Acuticoccus sediminis: one gene and its partner. The protein of the gene in region 1 interacts with the protein of each later gene in a pairwise test. Links are inferred from orthologs where the notes say so. Each region holds a gene or a part of one and is shown on either strand. Other genes may lie near its edges. The genes, in order: ndk and DLJ53_RS04215.

Region 1 (3,051 bases):
GTCCTTCCCATCGACGCGGTCTATACGGATTTCCGCAACTCGGAGGGTCTCGCCCGCGAGTCGCGGGAGGCGGCGGCGGACGGCTTCCTGGGCAAGCTCGCGATCCATCCGGCGCAGGTCGCGGTCATCAACGAGGCGTTCACTCCGTCGGCCGAGGCGGTCGCCGCGGCCAGGCGCATCGTCGCCGCGTTCGAGGAGAACCCCGGCGCTGGCGTCGTCTCGCTGGACGGAAGGATGGTGGACCGGCCCCACCTCATCAACGCGCAGCAGCTGCTGGCGCGCGTCGGGGCCTGAGGGCGAGGCGTTCGGGCCGGGCCATGCCCGGCCTCCCTTCACCGGCGCCCCGGCGCGCCGGTCGCTGGACCGGGCCGCGTCGCGCGCGGCCCTCGCTTCCGTCCGGGACCGCGCGTCAGCCCGGGTAGGTGTCGGCGAATGCCGGCAGCTTCATCGCGCGGGCCGCGAGCGCGGTGAGCTTCGGGTAGCGCCCCTCCACCAGGAACGGGTTCGTCACCTCCGCCTGCTGGTAGGTGCAGACCGCCGCGACGTCGGATCCGTCCGGCTTGTCGCCACCGAAGAACCCGGCTTCCGGCGTGATCTCCTCCAGCGCGGCGAGGCCGCCCTCGATCTGGCCGATGACGCGCGTCTGCCAGTCCTTCCAGTGGAACTCCTCCGGCCGGCGGTTCTTCTCGTAGACCAGCGAGACGACCTTCTCGACGGTGGAGTGCGCCAGGGCGATGCGCTGCAGGCAGTCGCGGCGGGCGAGCCCCGTCGCCGGAACGAGGCGCATATCCGGCATGGAATCGTCGAGCCAGTCGCAGATCGGCATCGACTCGATGAGGCGCGTGCCGTCGGCCAGCACCAGGACAGGCACCCGGATGCCGGGGTGGTAGGACTTCATGATGTCGGCCTGCGACGGATCCGTCGCCGCGACGTCCAGCCGTTCCAGCTCGCGGCCCTGCAGGGCGCACCAGATCGCCACCCGCCGCGCATAGGGCGACAGGTTGCGGCCCACCAGCGTCATCGTCTCGCTCATCGTTATCCTCCCCGCGAGTGCGAAGGCGCACCCGATCGGTCGTTCTTATAATTTCGCCGACGCTTTATTTCACTGTTTGTAGGCGGATTCGAGCCCGGTGATGTCCAACATCACCCTGCCGGGCATCGCCCCCCATGGCGCGGCCGGCTCCCTCGCGATCCGGATCGTCCAGAATTTCGAGGAAGCGGGTCGGCACGATCTGCCAGATAAGGCCGTAGCGATCCCTCGGCCGGGCGCACTGGATCGGCGCGCCATCGTGCCCCCGACGCGCCGGCCGGGGGCGATGCCGCAGTAGAAGGCCGCCGCGTCAGCCGCCCCCGCCACGAACCGCAGGTTCGAAGCGATACGCTGGATGGGCGGCCTCGGCAGTCAGGGGGCCGGTGTCAGCCGACGATCTCGTTGCCACCGAACCAGAAGGCGATCTCCTCGGCCGCCGTCTCCGCGGCGTCGGAGCCGTGCACCGAGTTCTCGCCGATGGAGGTGGCGAACTCCTTGCGGATGGTGCCCGGCGCGGCGTCGGCCGGGTTGGTCGCGCCCATCACTTCGCGGTTCTTGGCGATGGCGTTCTCACCTTCCAGCACCTGCACGACCGTCGGGCCGGAGGACATGAACGTGGTGAGCTCCTCGTAGAACGGGCGCGCCTTGTGGACCTCGTAGAACTTCTCGGCCTGCTGCTTGGACATCCACACGCGCTTGGCGGCGACGACGCGCAGACCCGCCTCCTCGAGCTTGGCGGTGATCGCGCCCGTCAGATTGCGCTTGGTCGCGTCGGGCTTAATCATGGAAAAGGTACGTTCGATGGCCATTCTCATCCTCGAGGGTTGCCGCCGCGCGGCGTGTGTTCCGTGACGTCGCGGGCGATCGTCGCGCCGCTGTGTTGCGCTCGCTATAAACAGGCCCAGCCTACAACCGCAACAGGAGGTGATGGCGTGAACGCATTCCCGATGCTGGCCCGCTACAACCGCTGGGCCAACCGAACGGCCTACGCCGCCGCCGCGGACCTCTCCGACACCGACTACCGCGCCGACTGCGGCGCCGCGTTCGTCTCGATCCACGGCACGCTCAACCATCTCGTCGTCACCGACCGGATCTGGATGTACCGCTTCACCGGCCGGCCCTACCCGCAGGCCGCCCTCGACGCGACCGCGTGCGACGACTTCGCCGGGCTGAAGGCCGTGCGCGAGGCACTCGACGAGGAGATCGTCGCCTGGGTCGAGGGCCTGTCCGACGCGGAGCTCGCGGCCACCATCTCCTACGTGCGCGCGACGACGCCGGAGAAGATCACCCAGCCGCTGGCGCCGGGCCTCCTCCACCTCTTCAACCACCAGACCCACCATCGCGGCCAGGTCCACGCGATGCTTACCCGCCTCACAGGCCAGGCACCGCCGTTCGACCTCCTCTACTACCAGCGCGAGGCGGGCGAAGGCGTCTGAGCCACCCGGCCCCTCGGCCGGGCCGCGGACCTCACGGGACCCAGCCGGGCAGCGCGGCGGCCTGCCTGACCCAGGCCGCGAACCGCTCCTCGTCGAGGACGTCGGTCTCGCGGATGTCGATCCAGCGGGAATCCTTGCTGCGGTCCGTCCCGCCGGGCGGCAGCGGGTCGAGCGAGACGCCCCGGAAGAAGGTCACCTTCACGTAGGCGGTGAAGACCCGGAACGAGAGGAACCAGCCGTTTCCCTCGGCCCCGTAGAGCGGCGAGTTCCATTTCACCGCCTTGCGGACGTCCGGAACGGCCCGCACGATCAGCGCGTCGAGGCGGCGGCCGAGGTCGCTCTTCCAGCCGGGCATGGCCGCGATGTACCGCTGCACCGGCGCATCCCCGTCCGCCATCGCGATCTGCGGGTTGCCGCCTGCGAGGAGCACCACCCCGTCCGGCCCCGCCTGCAGCGGCGGGCGGGCCTTCGCGGTGCGTCGCGGCCCGGCGGCGGCCGTCGCCCGGCCCGCCGGCTTCTTCCCCTGCGCCATGCCGCTCCCCCGTCTCCGACCCGCGTTCGCGGACAGGTAGGGCATGAAGGCGC
Region 2 (3,272 bases), on another replicon or contig:
CTGTCGCCCGGCCAGATCGGCAAACGCCACGCGCCGTGCGTCGGGCGTGCCGGCGACGGGATGGGCGCCGATCCGCACGCGGACGTCGTCGAGGGTGGTGGGGCGTTGGTCCATGGAGCAGTCTCCTTCGCCAGAGCCAACGGCGGGACACGAATGGGTGTTCCCTCGCTCTATTCAGGAGACGTTGAGAGAGATTGTGCTATGTGCGTCGCAGAGCCGCAGACACTCCGGAAATCGATGCGGCCAGGAATGAAGACACTTCCATGACCGCACGTGTGACCGTGGCCTCGAATCCCGCCGTCGGGGTCATGTGGAAAATCGTCTCCGTCGTCGTGTTCACGATGATGCTCACGATGGTGAAGCTTGTCGGCGACCGAATACCCGTCGGGCAAATGCTGTTTGCGCGAAACTTCTTCGGTCTCATCCCCGTCCTCATCGTGATCGTCTGGACGGGTCATCTGCACGACGCGCTGGAGACCAAGTCGATCACAGGTCACGTCAAGCGTGCGGCGGCAGGTATGTTCGCGATGGGGCTGTGGTTTGCGGCGCTCGACCATCTGCCCCTCCCGGAGGCGACCGCGATCGTCTATGCGGCCCCGCTGATGATGGTCATGATGGCCGCGCTTCTACTGGGCGAGACCGTTCGCATCTACCGCTGGTCGGCGGTGGGCATCGGCTTCGTCGGCGTCGTCGTCATCATGATCCCGCAGATCCGGGCCGGCTTCGACATCACCCACGACGCCAAGGCGCTCGGCGCGCTGCTGGCGCTGATCGCCGCGGTCTTCATGGCGATGGCGTCGGTCTTCGTGCGCCAGCTCGCGCGCACCGAGGCGACGAGCACCATCGTCCTCTACTTCCTGCTGGCGGGCACGGGCATGACCCTGCTGACGCTGCCGACCTGGGTGGTGCCGTCCTGGCTCGACCTTCTGGGGCTGGTGGCGATCGGGGTGTCCGGCGGCGTCGGCCAGCTTCTGCTGACGCAGGCCTACCAGCACGCCGAGGCGTCGCTGATCGCCCCCTTCGAGTACACCTCGATCATCTGGGTCGTCCTGTTCGGCTACGTGATCTTCGGCGAGGTGCCGAGCATCTACGTCGTCGTCGGCGCGGCGATCGTCATCTCGTCCGGCATCTTCGTCATCTTCCGCGAGCGCCAGCTCGGCCTGCAGCGAGAGGAGCGCAAGGTCGGCGCCCCGCTGAGGCCCTGATGGCGCGCAGCGGTCCGACCCCCGCGGCGCCCGGCGCCGGACAGTCGCCGGCCGAGCTGAAGGCGCGGCTGCGCACCACCGCGATGCTGCGCCGGCAGGAGGCCGCCCGGACGGTGCGGGGGGCCGGCGCGGCCATCGCCGCACGCGCCGACGAGCTGCCCGGCGCCGCCATCGTCTCCGGCTACCTGCCGATCCGCGACGAGATCGATCCGCGGCCGCTGATGGCCGCGCTGGGGTCCACCGCGCAGATCGCCCTGCCGAAGATCGAGGACGGCCGCATGCGCTTCGTCGTCATGGGGGAGGGGGACAGGCTCGTCTCCGGCCGCTTCGGCCTCACCGAGCCGAGCGGCGGGGCGGAGGTGGTGCCCGACCTGGTGCTGGTGCCGCTTCTCGCCTTCACGCGCACCGGCGGGCGGCTCGGCTACGGCGCCGGCCACTACGACCGCTGGCTCGGCGAGCACCCGGGCCGGCGGACGGTCGGCCTCGCCTACGCCGCGCAGGAGCTGCCGGAGCTGCCGATCGAGCCGCACGACCACCCCCTCGACGCGATCCTCACCGAGCAGGATCTCATCCGAATCGGCTGACATTGCCCGGAATTTGGAGTTGACGGGGGCCCGGGCGCGCCCCACGACGCGTGCCATGAAACAGAACAAGCCGCTTATGCCTCATCGCCGGAGCCGCGCATGAGGATTGTCGTGTTGGGTGATGTCGTCGGCCGCGTCGGGCGGCAGGCGATCCAGACCCATCTTCCCCGCCTGGTGGAGCGCTGGTCGCTCGATTTCGTGGTCGTCAACGGCGAGAACGCCGCCGGCGGGTTCGGCATCTCGGAAGAGATCGCACAAGAGATCCTCGACGCCGGGGCGGACTGCATCACCACCGGCAATCACGTCTGGGACCAGCGCGAGGCGCTCGTCTTCATCGAGCGGCAGCCGCGCATGCTGCGCCCGATCAACTTCCCGCCCGGCACGCCCGGTCACGGTGCGGCGATGTTCACTGCCCGCAACGGCGCGCGAATACTTGTGGCGAACGTCATGGGCCGCATCTTCATGGACCCGCTGGACGATCCGATACGGCCGCTGGAGGCCGCGCTCGACGTGCACAGGCTCGGTTCCGAGGTGGACGCCGCGATCGTCGACATCCACGCCGAGGCGACCAGCGAGAAGCAGGTCTTCGGCCACATGCTGGACGGCCGCGTTTCGATCGTGGTGGGCACGCACACCCACTGCCCGACCGCCGATCACCGCGTGCTGCCGGGCGGCACGGCGTTCATCACCGATCTCGGCATGTGCGGCGCCTATGACGGCGTGATCGGCATGGACAAGGAGGAGCCGGTTCGCCGGATGATCGAGCGTGTTCCCGGCCAGCGCATCACACCCGCGACCGGACCGGCGACGATTTGTGGCATCGCGGTGGAGACGGACGATTCCACCGGTCTCGCAAAATGGATTGTGCCGATCCGGATGGGCGGCGTTCTCCACGAGGCTGGCCCCTCCGAATGGGGCTAACCGCCTCTAGTTGCTTAAGGCGGGGCGCAATTAACGAACGCTTTGCGCGCACGCGGACCCGCCAGTTTTGCCAACTCTCACGCTATAGTTTGCTTCTCGTCTATCTATACGTGTGCGTCATATACTAATTGACGTTTACCTAAACAATTCCCTTCAATAATCATCTTCTCTGTCAGCAATTCCGCTGATGGAGGACGTTATGTATTTCGCCATCGAATCCCACCAGTTCGCCACGTTCGGTCATCTTCTCGACCAAATGTACAACCTTCGTCACCGTGTGTTCTGCGAGCAGCTGAAATGGGTAAGTGCAGAGGGAGGTAAAGAGCGCGACATCTATGACAACCTGTCGCCGGTGTATCTGCTCCATACTGATGAAAATGCTGAGTTTCTGTATGCGGCAGCCCGGTTGATGCCCACGTCGGGCCGGACACTACTTACGGATGTGTTCGCAGAGACCATGCCGGACGCGGTCGCGTTTCAGTCTCCCTTCGTTTGGGAAATCACCCGGCTGTGCGTGGACGAGGAATTGATCCGCCAGCATCAGCCCAAACGGCGCATGCTG

Evidence for each region.
Region 2: the proteins of ndk (region 1) and DLJ53_RS04215 interact in binary tests that used the Escherichia coli proteins (3 or more experiments, as listed by UniProt). The link is inferred for Acuticoccus sediminis from one-to-one orthologs.

The regions. Positions count from the first base shown.
Region 1 is NZ_QHHQ01000005.1:260,518-263,568, forward strand. Bases 129-2,864 are described here. They hold ndk (nucleoside-diphosphate kinase), read right to left. Parts: upstream 1,840-2,864; coding sequence 1,417-1,839; downstream 129-1,416. Other genes in these bases: DLJ53_RS22830 (HpcH/HpaI aldolase/citrate lyase family protein), read left to right, coding at 129-294; DLJ53_RS22835 (glutathione S-transferase family protein), read right to left, coding at 410-1,033; DLJ53_RS22840 (hypothetical protein), read left to right, coding at 1,134-1,328; DLJ53_RS22850 (DinB family protein), read left to right, coding at 1,963-2,466; DLJ53_RS22855 (DUF1801 domain-containing protein), read right to left, coding at 2,498-2,864. Also shown: more of DLJ53_RS22830, read left to right, coding at 1-128; more of DLJ53_RS22855, read right to left, coding at 2,865-2,998. UniProt on the Escherichia coli protein: Major role in the synthesis of nucleoside triphosphates other than ATP. The ATP gamma phosphate is transferred to the NDP beta phosphate via a ping-pong mechanism, using a phosphorylated active-site intermediate.
Region 2 is NZ_QHHQ01000001.1:984,548-987,819, forward strand. What follows is about bases 40-2,996. They hold DLJ53_RS04215 (5-formyltetrahydrofolate cyclo-ligase), read left to right. Parts: upstream 40-1,204; coding sequence 1,205-1,789; downstream 1,790-2,996. Other genes in these bases: DLJ53_RS04205 (alpha/beta hydrolase fold domain-containing protein), read right to left, coding at 40-114; DLJ53_RS04210 (DMT family transporter), read left to right, coding at 264-1,205; DLJ53_RS04220 (TIGR00282 family metallophosphoesterase), read left to right, coding at 1,889-2,710; DLJ53_RS04225 (acyl-homoserine-lactone synthase), read left to right, coding at 2,910-2,996. Outside these bases: more of DLJ53_RS04205, read right to left, coding at 1-39; more of DLJ53_RS04225, read left to right, coding at 2,997-3,272. UniProt on the Escherichia coli protein: Involved in the removal of 5-formyltetrahydrofolate.